DNA from 2 places in the Aeromonas dhakensis genome. Region 2 is predicted to be linked to the other one. Evidence: predicted binding sites of a transcription regulator. Region 2 holds the regulator's gene; the other holds the start of a gene.
What was found. The regulator sigma-54, encoded in region 2, starts transcription at its own class of promoters, with help from an activator protein. The targets are predictions, from matches to a motif close to TGGCACNGTTTTNGCTT.
Positions count from the first base shown of each region.

Region 1: a site for sigma-54 is predicted at 2,209-2,225, ahead of glnA (glutamate--ammonia ligase). Genes of this name have one in related genera too.

Region 1 covers NZ_CP023141.1:1,036,826-1,048,732, reverse strand. Annotated here, with positions in the region: gene typA (translational GTPase TypA) at 118-1,929, opposite strand; gene glnA (glutamate--ammonia ligase) at 2,282-3,691, shown strand; gene CK627_RS05165 (DUF4124 domain-containing protein) at 3,783-4,364, shown strand; gene glnL (nitrogen regulation protein NR(II)) at 4,445-5,500, shown strand; gene glnG (nitrogen regulation protein NR(I)) at 5,510-6,928, shown strand; gene add (adenosine deaminase) at 7,070-8,071, shown strand; gene hemN (oxygen-independent coproporphyrinogen III oxidase) at 8,139-9,512, opposite strand; gene CK627_RS05140 (DUF2489 domain-containing protein) at 9,539-9,979, opposite strand; gene yihI (Der GTPase-activating protein YihI) at 9,991-10,569, opposite strand; gene CK627_RS05125 (c-type cytochrome) at 11,400-11,907, opposite strand, start outside.
Region 2 covers NZ_CP023141.1:337,838-349,744, forward strand. Annotated here, with positions in the region: gene rapZ (RNase adapter RapZ) at 1-121, opposite strand, end outside; gene ptsN (PTS IIA-like nitrogen regulatory protein PtsN) at 164-610, opposite strand; gene hpf (ribosome hibernation promoting factor) at 613-900, opposite strand; gene CK627_RS01865 (RNA polymerase factor sigma-54) at 922-2,361, opposite strand; gene lptB (LPS export ABC transporter ATP-binding protein) at 2,427-3,152, opposite strand; gene lptA (lipopolysaccharide transport periplasmic protein LptA) at 3,156-3,683, opposite strand; gene lptC (LPS export ABC transporter periplasmic protein LptC) at 3,670-4,230, opposite strand; gene kdsC (3-deoxy-manno-octulosonate-8-phosphatase KdsC) at 4,227-4,781, opposite strand; gene CK627_RS01890 (KpsF/GutQ family sugar-phosphate isomerase) at 4,781-5,776, opposite strand; gene mlaF (phospholipid ABC transporter ATP-binding protein MlaF) at 5,984-6,784, shown strand; gene mlaE (lipid asymmetry maintenance ABC transporter permease subunit MlaE) at 6,784-7,563, shown strand; gene mlaD (outer membrane lipid asymmetry maintenance protein MlaD) at 7,571-8,062, shown strand; gene mlaC (phospholipid-binding protein MlaC) at 8,072-8,704, shown strand; gene CK627_RS01915 (STAS domain-containing protein) at 8,701-8,973, shown strand; gene ibaG (BolA family iron metabolism protein IbaG) at 8,973-9,230, shown strand; gene murA (UDP-N-acetylglucosamine 1-carboxyvinyltransferase) at 9,248-10,504, shown strand; gene pmbA (metalloprotease PmbA) at 10,593-11,907, opposite strand, start outside.

The DNA.
Region 1 (11,907 bases), 700 kb from region 2:
TGACCACCCGCGAGCCGGCCGAATGCGACTCGTCCGGGCGCGACCGTTGCCCCTTCTGCGGGAAACGACCATAAAAAAAGAGGCCCGCAGGCCTCTTTTCATCGCTGATGCAGCGGATCAAGCACGACCGGCGCGTTTGCGGTCCAGCTCGGTCAGCAGCTTCTTGCGGATACGGATGCTCTTCGGAGTGACTTCAACCAGTTCGTCGTTGTCGATGAACTCCAGAGCCTGTTCCAGCGACATGCGGATCGGCGGAGTCAGCACCTGGGCTTCGTCGGTACCGGAGGCACGCATGTTGGTCAGCTGTTTGCCCTTCAGGCAGTTGACGGTCAGGTCGTTGGAACGGGAGTGAATACCGATCACCTGGCCTTCGTACACTTCGGTCGCGTGACCGATGAACAGACGACCACGGTCTTGCAGACCGAACAGGGCATAGGTCAGCGCCTTGCCGGTAGCGTTGGAGATCAGCACGCCGTTCTGACGCTCACCGATGCTGCCGCCCTTGTGCGGACCGTAGTGGTCGAAGGTGTGGTACAGCAGACCGGTACCTGAGGTCAGGGTCATGAACTCGGTCTGGAAGCCGATCAGGCCACGGCTAGGGATCATGAAGTCGAGGCGAACACGGCCTTTGCCATCCGGAGTCATGTTGGTCATCTCGCCCTTACGCAGGCCGAGTTGCTCCATGACGGAACCCTGGTGTGCTTCTTCCACGTCCACGGTTACGGTTTCGAACGGTTCTTGCAGAACGCCATCCACGGTGCGCAGGATAACTTCCGGACGGGATACCGCCAGCTCGTAGCCTTCGCGACGCATGTTTTCGATCAGGATGGAGAGGTGCAGTTCACCACGGCCGGAGACACGGAACTTGTCCGGATCGTCGGTCTCTTCCACACGCAGGGCCACGTTGTGGACCAGCTCCTGGTTCAGACGCTCCAGGATGTTGCGGGAGGTCACGAACTTGCCCTCTTTACCGGCGAACGGAGAGGTGTTGACCTGGAAGGTCATGTTCACGGTCGGCTCGTCAACGGAGAGCGGCGGCAGCGCTTCAACGGCACCGTTGTCGCAGATGGTGTCGGAGATCTTCAGCTCGCCCAGACCGGTGATGGCGATGATGTCGCCAGCTTGCGCATCGGCCACTTCGGTACGGGACAGACCCAGGTAGCCCAGCACCTGGCCAACTTTACCGGTACGGGTCTTGCCATCGGCACCCACTACGGTCACCTGCTGGTTGGTCTTGACGCGACCACGGGTGATGCGGCCGATACCGATAACGCCCACGTAGGAGTTGTAGTCCAGCTGGGAGATCTGCATCTGGAAGGCACCGTCGGTGTCCGCGGCAGGCGCTTCCACGTTGTCGACGATGGCCTGGAACAGGGGTTCCATGTTCTCGGACTCGACGTCTTGATCCAGGGTGGCCCAACCGTTCAGTGCAGAGGCGTAAACAACCTTGAAGTCCAGTTGCTCATCGGTGGCTCCCAGGTTGTCGAACAGATCGAAGACCTGATCCATTACCCAGTCAGGACGAGCACCCGGACGGTCGATCTTGTTGATGACCACGATCGGCTTCAGACCCTGGGCGAACGCCTTCTGGGTCACGAAACGGGTCTGCGGCATCGGGCCGTCAACGGCGTCAACCAGCAGCAGTACGGAGTCAACCATGGAGAGCACACGCTCAACTTCACCACCGAAGTCGGCGTGACCCGGGGTATCCACGATGTTGATGCGGTAGTCGTTCCAGCGGATCGCAGTGTTCTTGGCGAGAATGGTGATGCCACGTTCCCGTTCCAGATCATTGGAGTCCATGATCCGTTCCTGACCTTCGCTGGTGCGATCCAGAGTGCCGGATTGCTGCAGCAGCTTGTCCACCAGCGTGGTTTTGCCGTGGTCAACGTGCGCAATAATCGCAATATTGCGTAAATTCTCTAACATTCTCGCCTCAAATCACCGGGTAAAATTGGGCGCTAATTGTACTCTCGCCTTTGTGATCTGCCTAGCAGAATTGCAGTACATTCGCGCATAACAGGGGATCAGGATCATAGACCTTCTCATCAAAGCCTGCTTAGATAGGGGCCGACCGTATACCACGCACCATTTTAGTGCACCAAAACGATCCAAGGTTGCACTACTTTGAGGCGTAACGCGCTGAGATAGCGAGTCTCGGGGCAGGCCCGTAGTCGCAAATGCCCTGAAATCAAGCTGTCACAAACTTGGCACGATACTGGCTTATGTGAATGTGATGACGCATTCACCCTAAGAGTTTTAACACCGGAGGTTACTTAGCATGTCAGCCCAGAACGTTTTGGCCCTGATCCAGGAACACGAAGTCAAGTTTGTCGACCTGCGCTTTACCGATACCAAGGGTAAAGAGCAGCACGTATCCATCCCTGCCCACCAGGTCGACGAAGATTTCTTCGAAGACGGCAAGATGTTCGACGGCTCCTCCATCGGCGGCTGGAAAGGCATCAACGAATCCGACATGGTGCTGATGCCGGATCCTGCCTCTGCCAAGCTGGACCCGTTCACCGAAGAGACCACCCTGAACATCGTCTGTGACGTGCTGGAACCCGCTACCATGCAGGGTTACGACCGCGATCCGCGCTCCATCGCCAAACGTGCCGAAGACTTCCTGAAAGCCAGCGGTATCGCCGACACCGTGCTGTTCGGGCCGGAGCCGGAATTCTTCATGTTCGACAACATCACCTTCTCGAACACCATGGGTCACAGCTTCGTGAAGATCGAATCCGAAGAAGCCGCCTGGAACTCCGGTACCAACTACGAGCACGGCAACAAAGGCCACCGTCCGTTCGTGAAGGGCGGTTACTTCCCGGTTGCCCCGGTCGACTCCTCTCAGGACATCCGCGCCGCCATGTGTCTGGTGCTGGAAGAGATGGGCCAGGTCGTTGAGGCTCACCACCACGAAGTGGCCACTGCCGGTCAGAACGAGATCGCCACCCGCTTCAACACCCTCACCCTGAAGGCTGACGAAGTTCAGGTACTGAAGTACGTGATCCACAACGTGGCCCACGCCTACAACAAGACCGTCACCTTCATGCCGAAACCCATGTTCGGTGACAACGGCTCCGGCATGCACTGCCACCAGTCTCTGGCCAAGAACGGCGTCAACCTGTTCGCCGGCGACCTGTACGGCGGTCTGTCCGAGATGGCGCTGCACTACATCGGCGGCATCATCAAGCACGCCAAGGCCATCAACGCCTTCGCCAACCCGACCACCAACTCCTACAAGCGTCTGGTTCCGGGTTATGAAGCACCGGTCATGCTGGCCTACTCCGCCCGCAACCGCTCTGCCTCCATCCGTATCCCGGTGGTACCGAGCCCGAAAGCGCGCCGCATCGAAGTCCGCTTCCCGGATCCGGCTGCCAACCCGTACCTGGCCTTCGCTGCCCAGCTGATGGCCGGTCTGGACGGCATCATCAACAAGATCCATCCGGGCGATGCCATGGACAAGAACCTGTACGATCTGCCGCCGGAAGAGGCTGCCGAAGTGCCGACCGTGGCCGGCTCTCTGGACGAAGCCCTGGCCGCTCTGGATGCGGATCGCGAGTTCCTGACCCGCGGTGGCGTGTTCAGCGACGACTTCATCAACTCCTACCTGGAGCTGAAGCAGCAGGACGTTGACCGCGTGCGCATGACCCCGCACCCGCTGGAATTTGAACTGTACTACTCCGTTTAATCCGGATCCCAGCTCAGAACTTGACCAAACCCGCCGACAGGCGGGTTTTTTCTCTGATAGGATTAAGCAGAATCCCGTCAAGGAGAGATGGATGAAAACCGCCTACCCAGTATGGATGCTGAGCCTGTTGCTGCTGGCCACCAGTGCCGCCCAGGCCGCCAAGGTATACTCCTGGACCGACAACCAGGGGGTCGTCCACTACACGGATGCACCGCCCCCGGGACAGAAGGCCAAGGAGGTCGATCTGCGCGTCGCCCCCTTCATCGGCACTGCCCCCCGTTCGGTCCAGGTGGACAACTTCAACAGCCTGACCGGTGTCGATGCCAAAAAAGAGAAGGAAGCGGCCAAGCTGGTGATCGAACTGCTCTCCCCGGAACAGGGCAGCACCCTGCGCGACAACACAGGCAACGTGGTGTTCCAGGGCCAGGTCAGGCCCCAGCCGCCTACCCAGTATGACGTGCGCCTGACCCTGGACGGCAAGGCGGCCCCTCTCGTCAACAACGCCCTCGCCATCCGGGTCGAAAACCTGGATCGCGGTGCCCACGAGGCCCAGCTCGAGCTGCTAGCCAAAGACGGTACGATCCTTGCTAAATCCAAGGCAGTCACCTTCTACCTGCACCGGGCCAGCATCAATTCAGCCCCCAAAGCGACCCCGCTCAACAACAAGGGGTGATCCTGTGCCTCGATACGGGTAGACTAAATGCACCACATTGGTGCATAGCTGGTGTATAGCACCGTTTTAGGGAGAAACCAGTGCCAACCCGCCCGGATCAAGCCAGGATACTGCTCGACAACCTGCTGACCGCCGTCATCCTGATGGATGAACGGCTCTGTATCCAGTTCGTCAACCCCGCCGCCGAGCAGCTGCTCTCCCTCAGTCAGCGCCGGCTGATCGGCATCGAGCTGCCCCATCTGCTGGAACATATCTCCCTCGATCTGCAGCGCCTCAAGCAGTGCCTCAGTTCGGGGCAGGGCTTCACCGACAGCGAAGTCACCCTGGTGGTGGAGGGGGAGCCCAGACTGGTGGAGATGAGCGTCAGTCCACTGGCCGACCACGAACAGCGGCTGATGGTGGTTGAGCTGCGCAAGATAGACCAGCAGAAGAAGATCAGTCAGGAGTTGCAGCAACATGCCCAGCAGCAGGCGGCCAAGGAGCTGGTACGCGGCCTGGCCCACGAGATCAAGAATCCCCTCGGCGGTCTGCGCGGCGCGGCCCAGCTGCTGCAAAAGGAGCTGCCCGACCCCGCCCTGCGCGAATATACCGGCATCATCATCGAACAGGCCGATCGGCTGCGGGTGCTGGTCGACCGGCTGCTCGGCCCCCAGCGCCCCGGTCGTCACCAGATGCACAACGTACACTCGGTGCTGGAGCAGGTGCGCCGGCTGGTAGAGCTGGAGCTGCCACCAACGGTGCGCATCGAGCGGGATTACGATCCCAGCATTCCGGAGTTCGAGATGGAGCCGGACCAGTTGCAGCAGGCCTTTCTCAACATGGTGCGCAACGCCGCCGAGGCCATCGGCGAGCAGACCGGCCTCATCCGCATCAAGACCCGCACCGCGTTCCAGATCACCATCCACGGCCAGCGCTACCGGCTGGCGGCCGAGATCAAGATCATCGACAACGGCCCCGGCATCCCGGATGCCATCCGCGACACCCTCTTCTATCCGATGATCACCGGCAAGGAGGGAGGCACCGGGCTCGGCCTCTCCATCGCCCAGAACCTGATCGACCAGCACAAGGGGCGGATCGACTGCATCAGCTGGCCAGGCCATACCGAATTCACCATCTTTCTACCGCTTCGCAAATAAGGGAACGTCATGACAGCAAAAGTGTGGATCGTCGATGACGACAGTTCTATCCGCTGGGTGCTGGAGCGCACCCTCGGCAGTGAAGGCTTCGAGTGCGAGAGCTTCGCCGACGGCGAGGCGCTGCTGAGCTCGCTGGAGATGCGCTCGCCGGACGTGATCCTCTCCGACATCCGCATGCCCGGCATCGACGGCCTCAGCCTGCTTGAGCAGATCCATCGCCGCCAGGCCGACCTGCCCATCATCATCATGACCGCCCACTCGGATCTCGACAGCGCAGTCAACGCCTACCAGCGCGGCGCCTTCGAATACCTGCCCAAGCCGTTCGACATCGACGAGGCTGTGACTCTAGTGCGCCGCGCCGAGAATCACCTCAAGGAGCAGCGCACCAAGCGCAAGGCACGCCAGCAGGATCCGGCCAGCAGCCCGGAGATCATCGGCGAGGCGCCGGCCATGCAGGAGGTATTCCGCGCCATCGGCCGGCTGTCGCGCTCCAGCATCTCGGTACTGATCAACGGCCAGAGCGGCACCGGCAAGGAGCTGGTCGCCCACGCCCTGCACAAGCACAGCCCACGCGCCCACAAGAACTTCATCGCCCTCAACATGGCGGCCATCCCGAAAGATCTCATCGAGTCGGAACTGTTCGGCCATGAGAAGGGGGCCTTCACCGGCGCCAACAACATCCGCCACGGCCGCTTCGAACAGGCCGACGGCGGCACCCTGTTTCTCGACGAGATCGGCGACATGCCGCTGGATGTGCAGACCCGGCTGCTGCGGGTACTGGCCGACGGCCAGTTCTACCGGGTTGGCGGCCATCAGCCGGTGCAAGTGGATGTGCGGATCATCGCGGCCACCCACCAGAATCTGGAGAAGCGGGTAGCCGACGGCGAGTTTCGGGAAGACCTGTTCCACCGCCTCAACGTCATCCGGATCCACATTCCCGCCCTCAAGGAGCGGCGCGAAGACATTCCCCAACTAGCCCAGCACTTCCTGCTGCGGGCAGCCAAGGAGCTGAACGTGGAGGCCAAGAGCCTGCATCCGGATACTCAGGCCTACATCAGCCGCCTGCCCTGGCCTGGCAACGTGCGCCAGCTGGAGAACGTCTGTCGCTGGCTCACCGTGATGGCCTCGGGGCAGGAAGTGCTGGTGAGCGACCTGCCCACCGAGCTGCTGACCCCCATCACCAGCACCGCCGAGCCGGGCCAGCCGGCGCTGTCCGGCGGCTGGCAGCAGCAGTTGCAGGATTGGGTCGCCGCCAAGCTGGCCCTGGGGGAGACCGACATCCTGGCCGATGCCCTGCCCCAGTTCGAGCGGATCATGCTGGAGACCGCGCTGGACCATACCCATGGCCACAAACAGGAGGCGGCGCGCCTGCTCGGTTGGGGACGCAATACCCTCACCCGCAAGCTGAAGGAACTCGACCTCTCCTGAGTCCCGAGGAAAAACGATTCCCATCACGCCTTGGCAAATCGCCGACCAATAAGACCCCGTTTGATTTCAAACGGGGTATCTTTTTTGGAAGCCCCGCCTAGAATGGCAGGCTTTCCAACCCGACTCGAAGAAGGCGCCATCATGATTGACAGATCTCTTCCCCTGACCGACCTGCACCGCCATCTGGACGGCAACATCCGTCCGCAGACCATCCTCGAGCTGGGACGTCAGCACAATATCCAGCTGCCGGCAGACGAACTCGAAGCGCTGCGCCCGCACGTGCAGATCGTCGAGAACGAGCCGAGCCTGGTCGCCTTCCTGAAGAAACTGGACTGGGGCGTAGCTGTGCTGGCCGACTACGATGCCTGCCGCCGAGTGGCCTACGAGAACGTGGAAGACTTGCTGCGCGCCGGCATCGACTATGCCGAGCTGCGTTTCAGCCCGGCCTACATGGCGATGGCCCACAAGCTGCACCCGCAGGGCGTGGTCGAAGCCATCATCGACGGCGTGGCGGCCGGTAGCCGCGACTTCGGCATCAAGACCAACCTGATCGGCATCATGAGCCGCACCTTCGGCACCGAGCAGTGCAAGCAGGAGCTGGATGCCTGCCTGGCTCATCGCGACAAGCTGGTTGCCATCGATCTGGCCGGCGACGAGCTGGGCTTCCCGGGCGAGCTGTTCACCGAGCACTTCCGCCGGGTGCGCGATGCGGGCATGCGCGTCACCGTGCACGCCGGTGAAGCCGCCGGCCCCGAAAGCATGTGGCAGGCCATTCGCGAGCTGGGGGCCGAACGTATCGGCCACGGCGTCAAGGCGATTCAGGATCCAGCCCTGATGGCCTATCTGGCCGAGCACCGCATCGGCATCGAATCCTGCCTCACCTCCAACATTCAAACCACCACGGTGGCGAGCCTGATCGAGCACCCGATCCGCCAGTTCCTGGCCGCCGGCGTGCTGGCCTGTCTCAACACCGACGACCCGGCGGTCGAGGGGATCGACCTGCCCCACGAATATGAAGTAGCCGCTCCGGCCGCCGGCATGACGATGAGCGAGATCCGCACCGCCCAGCAGAATGGCCTGACCCTGGCCTTCCTGAGCGAGAGCGAAAAGGCCGAGCTGAGCGCCCGCGCAGCCCAGCGCTGAGTACAGCCAAGCCCAATAAAAAACCGCCTCTCGGCGGTTTTTTTATTTTCCAACAGCATCGACCGGCTTAGATCACCCGGGAAAACTGCTGCTGGCGCGCCTTGCTCCGCAGGTAAACATCGAAACACATGCAGATATTGCGGATCAGCAGCTGACCGGTGGAGACCACCTCCAGCCCCTCTTCGGTCATGCACACCAGTCCGTCATCGATGAAGGTCTGCAGCAGCTTGAGGTCCTCGGCGAAGTACTCCTTGAACACCAGACCATGGGCCTGCTCGACGGCGGCAAAGTTCAGGGAAAAATCGCAGATGAGGCGCTTGATCACCTCGCGGCGGATCAGGTCGTCCCGATTGAGAGAGCACCCCTTCCACTGGGCGTGTCCCAGCGTTTCTACCTGGCCATAGTAGGCTTTGAGCTCTTTCTGGTTCTGGGAATAGGCGTCGCCGATCATGCTGATGGAGGAGACCCCCAGTCCCAGCAGATCGCAATCCCCCTGGGTGGTATAGCCCTGGAAGTTGCGATGCAGCTTGCCCTCACGCTGGGCCACCGCCAGTTCGTCGTCTGGCTTGGCGAAGTGATCCATGCCGATGAACTGGTAGCCGCGACCGGTCAGAAAGGCGATGGTGTCCTGCAGCATGGCCAGCTTCTCCTGCGGCGCCGGCATGTCCGCCTCCTTCAGCTTGTGCTGGGCGGCAAAGCGGCTCGGCAGGTGGGCATAGTTGAAGATGGAGAGGCGCGCCGGGTCGGTCTTGAGCACCTCTTCCAGGGTGTGGTGGAAGCTCTCACGGTTCTGATGGGGCAGGCCGTAGATGAGATCCAGGTTGGTGGAACGGAAACCCAGTTCGCGGGCTCGCTCCAGCATGGCGCGGATGAAGTCGTTGTCCTGCTCGCGGTTGACCGCGACCTGGACCTCATTGTTGAAATCCTGCACGCCGAGGCTGATGCGGTTGAAGCCGATTTCTCGCAGCACATCCAGCATGGAGAGCTCGATCTCGCGCGGATCCACCTCGATGCTGATCTCTCCCTCTTCGGCGAAATGGAAGTGCTCCCGCAACATGGCCATCAGTCGGCGGGTCTGGGGTTCATCCAGATAGGTGGGCGTGCCGCCGCCCCAGTGCAGCTGGGTCACCAGCCGCTGCTTGAACAGCGGGGCCTGCGCCTTGATCTCCTGTTCGAGGAAATCGAGGTACTGGTCAGCCTTGTGACGGTGACGGGTGATCACCTTGTTGCAGCCGCAGTAGTAGCAGAGCTTGTGACAGAAGGGGATGTGCACGTAAAGCGACAGGTTGCGCGCCGGATACTGGCTCGCGGCCTGGACGAAGTCCGGATAACCGAAGCCCTCGTTGAACTCCAGCGCAGTGGGATAGGAGGTATAACGCGGGCCGCTGTAATTATATTTTTCGATCAGGGCCTGATCCCACACAATCTGTTCTGCTTGCACGCTTGCTTCCTCTTGTTGTTATTGGCTCACCGGCTTAACTGAAAATCCTTCAGTCGGGCCACATCCTTGAGGATCTGCGCCTCCAGCTCGGCCTCATAGCCACTGCGTTCGAGATCCATCTTCATGATTTCATTGCGCTTGAGGGCCCGCCTCGCCTCATGGGTCGGCATCTCTTTCACCTTCTCGTAGAGACCGTACAGACCCGGAAATTCACCGGCAAAGGCACGACCGCCCTTGATCTGCAGTGCATCGAGCAGGTTGGTCAGCCGGATGGCACCTTCGGAGTAGTCGCACTGGCCGTCTCGTACCGCGTGGGCGATGACCCTGACGCTCTCGAGAATACGCTCATTGCGAGCTGCGATGGCCTGCTGCTGGCTGTCGTGCTGGCGCTTGAGACGGGCCAGCAGGGAACCGGCATAGAAGGCCAGCCCCAACAAAATCAGGCCGCCCAACAGGGCGGCCAGCATCCATCCACTCATCACTTTTTCTTCGGCTCAGGCTTGGGCTCCGGCTGATAGTCAACCTGAGTGAAACGATCCCACAGCTCCTCTTCGGAGGCAGGCTGGTTCGGCTCGTCAAAGTCGGCATCATCAAAGTCCATGTCGTCTTCGTCGTCATCGTTGTCGATGATGCCAAGCTCGTCCATCAGCTCCTGATAGCGATCGACCCGCTGATCGACCCAGGCCTGCTCGGTCGCTTCCAGGGTTTCACCGGCATCCAGACGATCCAGCAGGTCATTGAGGCGATCATCATTCTCGATGGAGGCCAGCTCCTGCTCGGGGGTCATCACCAGCTTCTTCTCTTTGGCGGGTTTAGGCGCCACCGGCTTGCCACCCTTCTCTTCCACGATCAGGGCAACCGGCTTGCGGGAACCGATACGCGGGTCCTTGGCCTGCTTGGTACCGCCTTTCTTGCCGCTCTGCTCGACTTGCTGGCGGGATCCGGCCTTCAAGCCCTTACGCTTGGCGGCGCGCTTGCGCTCACGGCCTTCCTGGGCACTGGCCTCTGATTCTTTGCGCTTACCGGCGGGCTTGCGATTGGGTTGTTTAGCCGACATGAATGACTGACTCCGACAAATGACTGGATTGAAACCCGTTCCCGGCCTGATGTGGGCCGGGGAGGATGCTGATACCGGGAGTGATGGACGAGAAACAAAAAAGTGGGATCCCGCACCCATCCGGCCATGAATGACCGCCAAATACCGCAGGATCGGCATCCTCTGGGCATGTTGCTGGTATTTTGACACAGAATGACCGGGCGGGTTAATGACCCAAAAGAAAAAAGGCAGCCGAAGCTGCCTTGATATGTTTATGCGAGTCCCATCCCTGGCTGCAAATCACCCTGTCCGTGGTGATACGTCTGCGCATCATATCTTTGTGTGTGGTCGTCCTGACCTTAATTGGTCGATCCTGAATGTGCGTGTGCTTGCCTGACCCATGCCGACGACATCCGGTCATCTTCTGGGGTGGTTGCGTCCCGCAGCCCCGCTCTTCCTGAACGGTCACCATCCTGGTTTTTCAATCCTTTGCCTGCCACTTGTATGGCTCCGTGGCGTCCTGCCGCCTCGACATCCTGTCTTTCACGTCATCCCTGTCGTGAACTGCCCTGCGGGCCACTCCATGCATCCACTGTATCAACTTAATAAAGTGGCTCAATCCACCAGGAACGTTTTCAAACGGAAATAATCCATCTATTGTCATTTAACATATTGAAATTAATGAATTACTAAGCATTATTCCCGAATTTTTTAAGCCCTGGCCAGGCTCATGAATGGGAGATCTCTTACAACAATGTGAGAAAAAATTGGCCAAATGGTGTTAAAGGCCAAAAGAAACGAGGAGCCACTGGCTCCTCGTCAATATCAACGGGCTGGATAAACGACCGCAATCAGTGCAGACCCGCCACATATTTGGACAGCACTTCGATATCCTGATCGGTCAGCTTCTTGGCCACGTCCCGCATCATGCCGTTTGGATCGTTGTCACGAGCGGCAGCCCGGAAGGCGGTGAGCTGGGCCTTGATGTAGGCTGGGTGCTGGCCGGAGAGGCTTGGATACTTGGCCTGCTCGACCCCGGAACCACGAGGACCATGACAGGCGGTACAGGCAGCCAGACCGCGGCTCATGTCGCCCCCCATGTAGAGCGCCTTGCCTGCCGCCACAGCATCATCGGGCACGGCGATCGGCGTCACCTTCTGGCTGGAGAAGTAGGCAGCCAGGTCCTCCATGTCCTGCTCGGACAGGGGAAGCGCCATCGGCCCCATGATGGGAGCAACCCGACCAGTTTGGCCGGAAGCTGCAGCCTTCAGTTCAACTAACTGCTTTTTGATATATGATGCGTGCTGACCAGCAATCTTGGGATACATGTCGACAAGGCTGTTTCCGTCCGGTCCGTGA
Region 2 (11,907 bases):
TCAACTGGGGCAGCAGGTTGACCGGCAGGTTATCCACGCAGTAATAACCAAGATCCTCCAGCACACGCAGGGCAACTGTCTTGCCCGAGCCGGAGCGCCCACTCACCACTATTAATTGCATCTTGTTCCCTCACCGCTTGGCGTCATTGCAAGGGCCTGCATCTCAGGCCGATGTCATGATCTGATAGAGTTCTTCATCGCTGGTTGCCTGGCGCAACTGGCGGCATACCGCCTTGTCGCCCAGTTTGGATGCCATCAGGGAAAGGGTCTTGAGGTGCTGCTTGCACTCGCTTTCCGGCACCAGCAGGGCAAACAGCAGGTCAACCGGTTGATTGTCGATGGAATCGAAGGGGATAGGCTCTGCAAAGGTCATCAGGATCGCGGTCGGCGGAAACTCGTCGCCGATCCGGCCGTGGGGAATGGCGATACCGGCACCGATCCCGGTACTGCCCATCTTTTCTCGCGCCAGCAGGCACTCGAAGAGCACCTGACGAGAGGTCCCCAGGCGCTCAGCAGCTAACTCGCTGATGATCTCCAGGGCGCGTTTCTTGCTGGTACAAGGGACCGCACTTTTGGTGCAGTCCCGACTCAGTATGTGTTCAAGTTGCATGGTTATTTTTGGTTTAACTTATCTTTGTGCTTGATGATCTGCCGATCCAGCTTGTCCAGCAGGGTATCAATCGCCGCATACATGTCGGCATGCTGCGAGTTGGCGAACACCTCACCCCCGCTGACATGCAGCTTGGCTTCGGCGATCTGGTTCAGTTTTTCTACGCTCAACACCACATGAACATTGTTGATGTGGTCAAAGTGACGCTCGAGTTTGGCAAATTTGTTGTTCACATAATCACGCAGAGCTTCGGTGATCTCGACATGGTGTCCGGTCAGGTTGATTTGCATAACGTCTTCCTTTTGTTTTGCCTAAACCAGGCGTTTGCGCTGATTGGATGGCGGGATCAACAAGGATTCACGGTACTTTGCGATCGTGCGTCTCGCCACCATAATACCCTGTTCGGCCAGCAAATCCGCGATCTTGCTATCACTTAGCGGCTTGGCGGGATTCTCCGCCGTGACCAGCTTCTTGATGAGCGCGCGAATTGCGGTCGATGAGCACTCTCCTCCTCCCTCGGTGTTCACATGGCTGGAGAAAAAAAACTTCAGTTCGAAGATGCCGCGCGGCGTGTGCATGTACTTCTGGGTGGTCACCCGCGAGATGGTCGACTCGTGCATCTCCACCGCTTCGGCGATGTCGTTGAGCACCATGGGTTTCATGGCCTCTTCACCGTATTCGAAGAAGCCCTGCTGCTGCTCGACGATGCAGCTGGCCACCTTGAGCAGGGTGTCGTTGCGACTCTCCAGACTCTTGATGAACCACTTTGCTTCCTGCAGGTGGGAGCGGATGAACTGGGTATCCTGACTGGTACGGGCCTGTCTGGCCATGGCGGCATAGGTTTCGTTGACCCGGATGCGCGGGGCCGAGTCAGGGTTGAGCTCGACCACCCACTTGTTGCCCTTCTTGACCACGGAGACATCCGGGATCACGTACTGGGATTCGCTCTGGATGACGCCGTTGCCGGGCCGCGGCTCCAGCTGCTGGATGAGATCCAGCACCTCCTTGAGGTCGTTCTCTCTCAGCTTGGTCTTGCGGGCCAGGGTGCGGTAATCGCGGTTGCCGAGCAGATCCATGTGCTCGAGGATCACCTCCCTGGCTTCGTTGAGCCAGGGCAAGTCAGGGGAGTACTGGCCCAGCTGGATCAGCAGGCACTCCTGCACCGAGCGGGCGGCGATGCCGACAGGATCGAAATGCTGCACCCGCTTGAGCACGGCCTCCACTTCATCGAGCTCCACCTCGACATCCTCGCTGCTCACCGCCGCCTGAATATCCTCAAGCGACACCGTCAGGTAACCGGATTCATCGATGGCATCTATGATGGCGAGGGCGATGGCGGCATCCACGTCACTGAACGGGGTCAAGCGCATCTGCCACAACAGGTAGTCCTGCAGGTTCTCGGTGGTCTCACCCTGATAGATGCTGTCTTCCCCGTCATGGATGGGGCCTGCGCTCTGGGCCGTGCCGGCCGAGTAGACCTCTTCCCAGGTGGTATCCACCGGCAGTTCGTCCGGCATCTGGTCCTGGGCCATGGCATCGCTGGAATCGAGCTGGCTGACGTCCACCTGGTCGACCGGGCTGGTCTCCTGAACGTCGTTTTCCTCTTGCTCCAGCAAGGGGTTGTTGTCGAGCGCTTGCTGAATTTCCTGCTGGAGTTCCAGAGTGGAGAGCTGGAGCAGACGAATCGCTTGTTGTAATTGCGGCGTCATGGTCAGGGACTGACCGAGACGCAACTGTAATGTCGGCTTCATCTACGTCGGGATATCCTTATGGTCAGCGAGGCAGTCGTCACAGGAAATGAAGAGATGCCCCCTTACTATAGACTGAATTGATCGCCCAAATAGACGCGCTTGACCTGCTCATCGGCGAGTATTTCCGCCGGTGCCCCTTCGGCAATCATCTTGCCGTGGCTGACGATATAGGCCTTCTCACATACGTCCAGAGTCTCTCTGACGTTGTGGTCGGTAATCAAGACGCCCAGGCCTCTATCTTTGAGGTGCTGGATGATCTTCTTGATGTCTATCACAGAAATGGGGTCTACCCCGGCAAAAGGTTCATCCAGCAGGATAAAACGCGGCTCCGCCGCCAGCGCACGGGCGATCTCGACCCGGCGTCGCTCACCGCCCGACAGGCTCTGGCCCAGGCTGTCGCGGATATGGGTGATGTTGAACTCTTCCAGCAGTTGCTGAACCTTGTCCTCCCGCTCCTCGCGGCTCAATCCCTTGCGGGTCTGCATGACCCCCATCAGGTTGTCGAACACCGACAGGCGCCGGAAGATGGAGGCCTCCTGCGGCAGATAGCCGATACCGTTGCGGGCGCGGATATGCATGGGTTGCAGGCTGATGTCCTGATCATCGATGGTGATGAGACCGGCATCGCTCTGCACCAGCCCCACGATCATGTAGAAGGAGGTGGTCTTGCCGGCACCGTTCGGGCCGAGCAGGCCGACGATCTGACCGGTGCCCACTTCCAGACTCACATCGCTGACCACCATGCGACGCTTGTAGCTCTTCTGCAGGCCGGCTGCTTTCAACACTGCCATGGTTTATTTTCCCTGCTTCTTCTGATCGGCCGGCTTGTCGAAACTCTCGACCTGATCCGGCAGGAATACCGTCTTGACCCGCTGGTTCGGGGTCTTGCTCTCGGCAACCATCTTCTGTTTGACGATGTCGTAGCGAATGAGATCGCCATTGACCTGGCTGTCTTCCTGCTTGAGCTGGCCATCGCCGGTAATGGTCACCAGCCGGTTCTTCAGCTCATAGCGAATGCTGTTGCCGTGGGCATTGACCGGCTTGCCGTTGTCCAGGATCTGGAAGAAGGTGGCTGGCTTGCCATAGGCCGTCATCACCTCGGCCCCCTTCTCGCCGGAGCGGATCACCACTACCTTGTCGGCCTTGATCTTGATGGAGCCCTGAGTGATGGTCACATCCTGCTCGAAGGTAATGCGGTTGTCCTGCAGCTCGGCCACCTGTTTGACCGCGTCCACATAGACCTTCTCGGCAAAGTCGGACTCTTTGGGGCTCACGGTGCCGCACAGCAGCAGGGCCGCGAGGGCCAGATTAGCGTTTTTCATTGAAATAGATGGCATGGCCCTGATCCAGTAATTCGAAATATTTGCGTTCCAGATGACCCTTCAGGCCAACGCCCTCGGTCTGGAAGTCCTTACCCACTATGCTGACCTGCTGATTGCTTCTCACGTTCTGGGTCACCAGATCCAGCTCCAGATAGGGGGTATCCAGCGTGGAGATGAAGGTGGTCGGCAGCAGACCGTCCAGATGTACCTTGTCCCGCAGGATCACGTTGTCATCGGTGTTGAGCACCCCGGTCTCGGCGTTGACCTTCCACTCGGCTTCGCCCTGCTTGTCGAACATGTAGACCACCGGCTTGTCGAAGGTGGCCTGTTCCAGGATCTGGTAATACTCCGCGTAGCGGGACTCCAGTCGCTCGGTACGCAGTCCCTCGGCATTGAAGCGGGTCGTCACCAGATTCTTGGCGGTGAAGTCCGGCTGATAATTTTCCACCTTGGTGGTCGGCTCCGGAGCCAGCTCGATATCGCCGAGCTGCCAGGCCGCCAGCGCCACTAGAAACAGCAGGGCAAACAACAGGGTCTGTCTGCTCATACCGAGGCCTCAGGCTGATAATCACCCAGCCCCTGAGCCTGCAGGATGAGATCGCACACCTCGCGCACCGCCCCCACCCCACCGGCCAGCCGGGTCACCATGTCGGCCCGCGCCAGCACCAGCGGATGGGCGTCGGCCACGGCAATGCCGAGGCCACAGGCCTGCATCACCGGCAGATCGATGGTGTCATCTCCCATATAGGCTGCTTGCGATGCATCCAGCCCCAGCTTGGCCAGCAGCGCCTCGAAGTGGGGCAGCTTCTGATCCGCCCCCTGCACCAGGTGCTGCACCCCCAGGCTCTTCATCCGATCGCTGACGATGCGGGAGTTGCGCCCGGTGATGATGGCAATCTCGATGCCGGCATTGAGCAGCGCCCGCATGCCGGCGCCGTCGCGAGTGCAGAAGGTTTTCAGCTCTTCGCCGTCATTTCCCATGTAGATGAGGCCGTTGGAGAGCACCCCGTCCACATCGCACACCAGCAGGCGGATTTGCGCCGCCTGATCAAACTGGCTGCGCGTCACCGGACCATAGAGGGTCGGTACGTTTTGCATCAAATTACTCCGGCTTTCAGCAGGTCGTGCATGTTGAAGGCCCCCAGCGGGCGCTTGTCGCCATCCACGACCAGTAATCCGTTGATCTTTCTGGTTTCCATCAGCTTGACGGCCTCGGCCGCCATCATCTCTGGTCCCACGGTAACACAGTTCACCGTCATGACGCGGCTGATCGGGGTGTGATGGATATCCACCTGCAGATCCAGAATGCGGCGCAGGTCGCCATCGGTGAACAGGCCGGCCAGCACGCCGTTGCCATCAACCACCGCCGTCATGCCGAGCCCCTTGCGACTCACTTCCAGCAGTGCCTGGCTGATGGTGGCATCTATCCCCACCTGGGGCAACAGCTCGCCGCTGTGCATCAGATCGCCGACTCGCAGCAGCAAGCGCTTGCCGAGCGACCCGCCCGGGTGAGAGAGCGCGAAATCGTCGGCGGTAAAACCGCGGGCTTCCAGCAGGGCCACCGCCAGCGCATCGCCCATCACCAGGGTCGCGGTAGTACTGGAGGTCGGCGCCAGCCCCAGCGGGCAGGCTTCCTTCTCCACCTTGATGCACAGGTGCACGTTGGCTTCTTTTGCCATGGTGGAGGCCGGGTTGCCGGTCATGCAGATGAGCGGAATGCCGCGGCGCTTGAGTACCGGCAGCAGGGCCAGGATCTCGTCGCTCTCACCGGAGTTGGAGATGGCGATGATGAGATCGCCGCCGGAGATCATCCCCAGATCGCCGTGGCTGGCTTCACCCGGATGGAGGAAGAAGGCGGGAGTGCCGGTGCTGGCCAGGGTCGCAGCTATCTTGCTTCCGACATGACCTGACTTGCCCATGCCGGTGACCACTATCTTGCCACTGCAACGCAGTATCATCTCGCACGCCTGATCGAAGGCATCGTTCAGGTACTGGTAGAGTCCATCAATCGCTTGTTTCTCGATGTCCAGCACGGTACGGGCGCTGCGACGAAAATCGAACAGTTCAGACACTTTTTCAGACTTTACAGACATAAAGGCACAGCTCCGGGCTGAAATTTGCTGCGGGATTATAAAAAAGTCTGTCGAGATAAGCGAATCGGATACTTCTTGGGCGTAAAAGAGAGACAATTGGTTACAAAAAACTGTCGCGCGTCTGGATGGGCAGACTGTTCAATAGTTGTTCCTTGCTGTTGCTTAGCCCTAGACTAGCCCATAAAATTCGCTCTTCATTTACACCGGATGGACAATTGTTTGAACGATGACCTGATCACCATCTCCGACCTGACCTTCAGTCACGGAGATCGGCTGTTATACGACGGGATAAACCTGACCATTCCCCGTGGCAAGGTCACTGCGGTCATGGGCCCCAGCGGCATCGGCAAGACTACCTTGCTGCGGTTGATCGGCGGCCAGCTCAAGCCCGAGTCCGGTCATATCCTGTTTGACGGGGAAGATATCCCCACCCTCTCCCGCTCGCGCCTGTACGAGGTGCGCAAGCGGATGAGCATGCTGTTCCAGAGCGGCGCCCTGTTTACCGGCATGACGGTTTACGACAACGTGGCCTTCCCGCTGCGCGAGCACTCCGGCCTGCCGGAGGAGCTGATCCACACCATCGTCATGATGAAGCTGCAGGCGGTGGGCCTGCGCGGCGCAGCAAAGCTGATGCCGTCCGAGCTCTCCGGCGGCATGGCCAGACGCGCGGCGCTGGCCCGCTCCATCGCGCTGGATCCGGACCTCATCATGTATGACGAGCCGTTCGTCGGCCAGGATCCCATCACCATGGCGGTGCTGGTGAAGCTCATCAAGGATATGAACGATGCCCTCGGCATCACCTCCGTCATCGTCACCCACGACGTGAAGGAGGTGCTGAGCATCGCCGACTACGCCTATATCATCGCCAACCGCAAGGTGGTGGCGCACGGCACGCCGGCCCAGCTGCGCGAGGAGCACAATCCCGAGGTCGAGCAGTTCCTGAAGGGACTGCCCGACGGTCCTGTTCCGTTTCATTTTCCGGCAGGCGAGCTGCTACAGGATCTCTGATGTTGACAAGCCAGGTAAGCAAACTCGGGCGAAGCGGGGTGCGGTTCATCAGCGCCATCGGCCGCGCCACCATCATGTTGTTTCACGCGTTGGCGGGCAAACCCGCGCCGCGCAAGCACTTTCCGCTGCTGGTACAGCAGCTCTATGTGGTCGGGGTGCAGTCGGTCGCCATCATTCTGGTGTCGGGCCTGTTCATTGGCATGGTGCTCTCGCTGCAAGGCTACAACGTCCTGAAGGACTTTGGCGCCGAGCAGAGCCTGGGCCCGCTGGTCTCCCTCTCCCTGCTGCGGGAACTGGGCCCGGTGGTGACCGCCCTGCTGTTTGCCGGTCGTGCGGGCTCCGCCCTCACCGCCGAAATCGGCCTGATGAAGGCCACCGAGCAGCTCTCGAGCCTCGAGATGATGGCGGTGGATCCGCTGCGTCGGGTGGTGGCGCCGCGCTTCTGGGCCGGGGTCATCAGCATGCCGCTGCTGGCCTTCATGTTCAGCCTGATCGGCATCTTCGGCGGCAAGCTGGTCGGGGTGGACTGGCTGGGGGTCGATGAGGGGGGCTTCTGGTCCGCCATGCAGGCCTCCGTCGACTGGCAGGATGACATCATGCAGGGCGCCATCAAGAGCCTGATCTTCGCCCTGGTGGTCACCTGGATTGCGCTCTTTAACGGTTATGATGCCAAGCCGACCTCGGCCGGGATCAGTCAGGCCACGACCCGTACCGTGGTCCACTCCTCCCTGGCCGTGCTCGGCCTGGATTTTATACTCACCGCAGTCATGTTTGGATAAGGTAAAGATGAAGTTCAGCAAAGTAGAATTCCTGGTTGGCACCTTCATGCTGGCCGGCATCGGTGCCATTCTGGCATTGGCACTGCAAGTGGCCGGTTTGAGCTTCAAACCGGAAGGAGAAACCTATACCCTGCGCGCCCATTTCGATAATATCGGCGGCCTGAAAGTACGCTCTCCGGTCAAGGTGGGCGGCGTGGTGGTCGGTCGGGTCAGCGACATCAGCCTGGACGCCAAGAGCCAGGTTCCGGTCGTCTCCCTGCAGATGCAGAAGAGCGCCGGCGAGTTCTCCGAGACCAGCACCCTCTCCATCCTGACCTCAGGCCTGCTGGGTGAGCAGTACATCGGCCTGGTACCCGGTTTTACCGATGAGGAGATGGGCACCAGCATGCTCAAGGATGGCGACATGATTGAAGACACCAAATCCGCCATTGTGCTGGAAGACCTGATTGGCAAGTTCCTCTACAGCCAGTCTTCCGACACCAAGTCAGACAGCAAGTAAGGAGTAACCATGTTCAAGAAGATCGCCCTGTTGCTGGGCCTGATGACCAGCATGCTGTTTTCCCTGACCGCGCAAGCCACCGACGCCACCGACCCCTACGCCCTGGTGGATCAGGCGGCCAAGCAGACCTTCGCTCGTCTGAAATCCGATCAGGCTCAGGTGAAGAGCAACCCGGATCACCTGCGGGTGATCATCCGCGAAGAGCTGCTGCCCTACGTGGACAACCGCTTCGCCGCCTACAAGGTGCTCGGCAACCAGATCAAGCAGACCACCCCGGCCCAGCGTGACGCCTTCGTCGAGGTGTTCACCGAGTACATGGTGAGCTCCTACGCCGACGCCCTGGCCCATTTCGACAAGCAGACCGTCAAGGTCGAGCCGGGCAAGGCCGCTGGTGACAGCAACATCACCGCCGTCAACGTCAGCGTGAAAGAGGCCGGCAAGCCGGACATCTTCCTCGAGTTCAAACTGCGCAAGAACAACAAGACCGGCGAATGGAAAGCCTTCGACATGGTCGCCGAGGGGATCAGCCTGCTCTCTGCCAAACAGAACGAGCTGGGTGGCCTCATTCGCCAGAACGGCATCGATGCGGTGATCGCCCAGCTGCGCGCCCACAATGCCAAGCCGCTGGTGCTCAAGTCATGAGACTGAGCGGCGAGCTGCAGGCGGCTCAGGTGATTGAGCTGTGGCAACGGCGGGCTGACTGGTGGCAGGAAGATCTGCTCGAGCTTGGCGACGTGACCACGCTGGATTCCGCCGGGCTGGCCCTGCTGGTCAAATGGGCCAAAGCCGCTCTGGCACGAGGCGCCACACCGCAACTGGTGGGCGCCTCCGCTGATTTCTATACCCTGGCCAACCTCTACGGAGTGGCCGGATTGTTTCAATCAACCCCGCTCACAACTGAGGACGCATAATGCAAGTCTCTGAAATTGAAGCGATACTCCTCGAGGCTCTGCCATTGTCCGAAGTCCATGTCAAAGGGGATGGCAGTCACTACCAAGTGATCGCCGTCGGTGACATGTTTGACGGCATGAGCCGGGTCAAGAAGCAGCAGGCCATCTATGCCCCGCTGATGGACAAGATCGCCAGCAACGCCATTCACGCACTCTCCATCAAGGCCTTTACCGATGCCGAGTGGAAACGCGAACGTAAATTTCTACTGCCCTCCTGATTTGGTATCAAACGTAAATGGACAAATTCAAGATCGATGGTCGTTGTACTCTCAACGGCGAAGTGACCATCTCTGGCGCCAAGAACGCCGCTCTGCCGATCCTGTTCGCCACCCTGCTGTGTGACGAGGAGATCCACCTCTCCAACGTACCGCGTCTGAAAGACGTGGGGACTACCATCAAGCTGCTGGAGATGCTGGGCGCCACCACCAAGGTGAACGGCAACGTGACCGTACTGACCGGCGCCGTGAACAACCACGTCGCCCCCTACGAGCTGGTGAAAACCATGCGCGCCTCCATCCTGGCGCTGGGCCCGCTGGCCGCCCGTTTTGGCGCGGCTGACGTCTCCCTGCCCGGCGGCTGCGCCATCGGTGCCCGTCCGGTCAACCTGCACGTGCACGGCCTGGAGCTGATGGGTGCCAAGATTGCCATCGAGGAGGGTTACATCAAGGCTCGTGTCGACGGTCGCCTGAAGGGTGCCCACATCCTGATGGACATGGTCTCCGTCACCGGTACCGAAAACCTGATGATGGCCGCCACCCTGGCTGACGGCCGCACCGTGATCGAAAACGCCGCGCGCGAGCCGGAAGTGGTCGATCTGGCCCACTTCCTCAACGCGCTGGGCGCCAAGATCCAGGGCGCTGGCACCGACACCCTGATCATCGACGGTGTCGAGCGTCTGCACGGCGGCAACTACAGCGTGCAACCGGATCGTATCGAAACCGGTACCTTCCTGGTGGGCGCCGCGGTCACCGGCGGCAAGATCACCTGCCGCAACACCGACCCGACCCTGCTGGAAGCGGTTCTGGTCAAGCTGGAAGAGGCCGGTGCCCTGATTGAGAAGGGTGAAGACTGGATCACCCTCGACATGACCGGTCGCACCCTCAAGCCGGTCACCATCAAGACTGCCCCCTACCCGGCCTTCCCGACCGACATGCAGGCCCAGTTCACCGTGCTGAACGCGGTAGCCAAGGGCACCGGCATGGTCACCGAGACCATCTTCGAGAACCGTTTCATGCACGTGCCTGAACTGGTACGGATGGGCGCCGACATCGAACTGCAGGGCAACGTGGCCATCTGCCGCGACACCGAGCAGCTCAAGGGTGCCCAGGTGATGGCAACCGACCTGCGCGCCTCCGCCAGTCTGGTGCTGGCCGGCTTCGTCGCAGAAGGTTCCACCATAGTCGACCGCATTTACCACATCGACCGTGGCTACGAAGACATCGAGCAGAAGCTGCAAGGCCTCGGCGGCCGCATCGAGCGCATCAAGGGCTGATTGCCGCCCCTGAGCAAATCAGATACAAAAAGGCCCCTCGCATAGCGAGGGGCCTTTTTCATGAGCGCGGATCGGCGGGATGGCGGGGTCAGTGTCCCGCCAGCTTCATGTTCTCCACCAGCACAGAGCCTGTCTTGAGGCTGGAGCGCTCATCCTCATCACTGCCCACCGCCACTATGTGGCTGAACATCTCGGCCAGGTTGCCGGCGATGGTGATCTCCTCGACCGGATAGGCTATCTCGCCATTCTCGACCCAGAAACCGGCGGCGCCGCGGGAGTAGTCACCATTGACGATGTTGACCCCCTGCCCCATCAGTTCGGTCACCAGCAAGCCGGTACCCATCTCCTTGAGCATGCCATTGAAATCCTGGCCGGTGCTGGAAACCTGCCAGTTGTGGATGCCGCCGGCGTGACCCGTGGTGGTGAGCCCCAGCTTGCGGGCGGAGTAGGAGGTAAGCAGCCAGCTCATCAGCTCGCCATTGCGCACTATGTCCATGTCGCGGGTCAGCACGCCTTCGCCATCGAACGGGGTACTGGCGAGCCCCCCCAGCAGGTGGGGGAACTCCTGGATGGTGAGCCACTCGGGCAGGATCTGCTTGCCCAGTTTGTCCAGCAGAAAGCTCGACTTGCGGTAGAGATTGCCACCGCTGATGGCCATCACCAGATGACCCCACAGACCGGCCGCCGTATCGGGATGGAACAGCACGGGAGCGTGGCGAGTGCTGATCTTGCGGGCCCCCAGACGAGAGAGGGTGCGCTCCACCGCCTCGTCGGCGATGCGCTGTGGGCTCCAGAGTCCGTCCAGGGTACGGCTGGAGGAGTAGCCGTAATCGCGCTGCATGTCGCCGCCCTGCTCGCCTATCAGCACGCAGCTCAGGGAGTTGCGCGAGGCGGCATAGCCTTTGACGAAGCCGTGACTGTTGCCATAGACCTTGATGCCGAGGTGGCTGGAGAAACCGGCACCGTCGGAGTGCTTGATGCGGGCATCGCGCCCCAACGCCAACCGTTCGCACTCGGTGGCCAGCTCGATGCCATATTGGGGATCCAGCGCGACCGGGTGGCACAGCTGCAGATCCGGGGCGTTCCAAGCCAGCAGATCTGCATCTGCCAGACCGGCGCACTCGTCAGGGGAGGTATGGCGGGCAATCTCCATGGCCGCTTCCACGGCGACACGAATGGCCGACGGGCTCAGATCCGTGGTGGACGAGGAGCCCTTGCAGCCATCGCGATAGACGGCGATGCCGAGCGCGCCATCCTTGTTGAATTCGATGCTTTCCAGTTCACAACCGCGGGTGTTGACCGACAGCCCGGTCTGTTTGCTGATGGAGACTTCGGCCAGCGAGGCGCCCAGCCCCTTGGCGATATCCAGGGCCTCGGCAACCACGGCCTCGAGATGGGCTTGA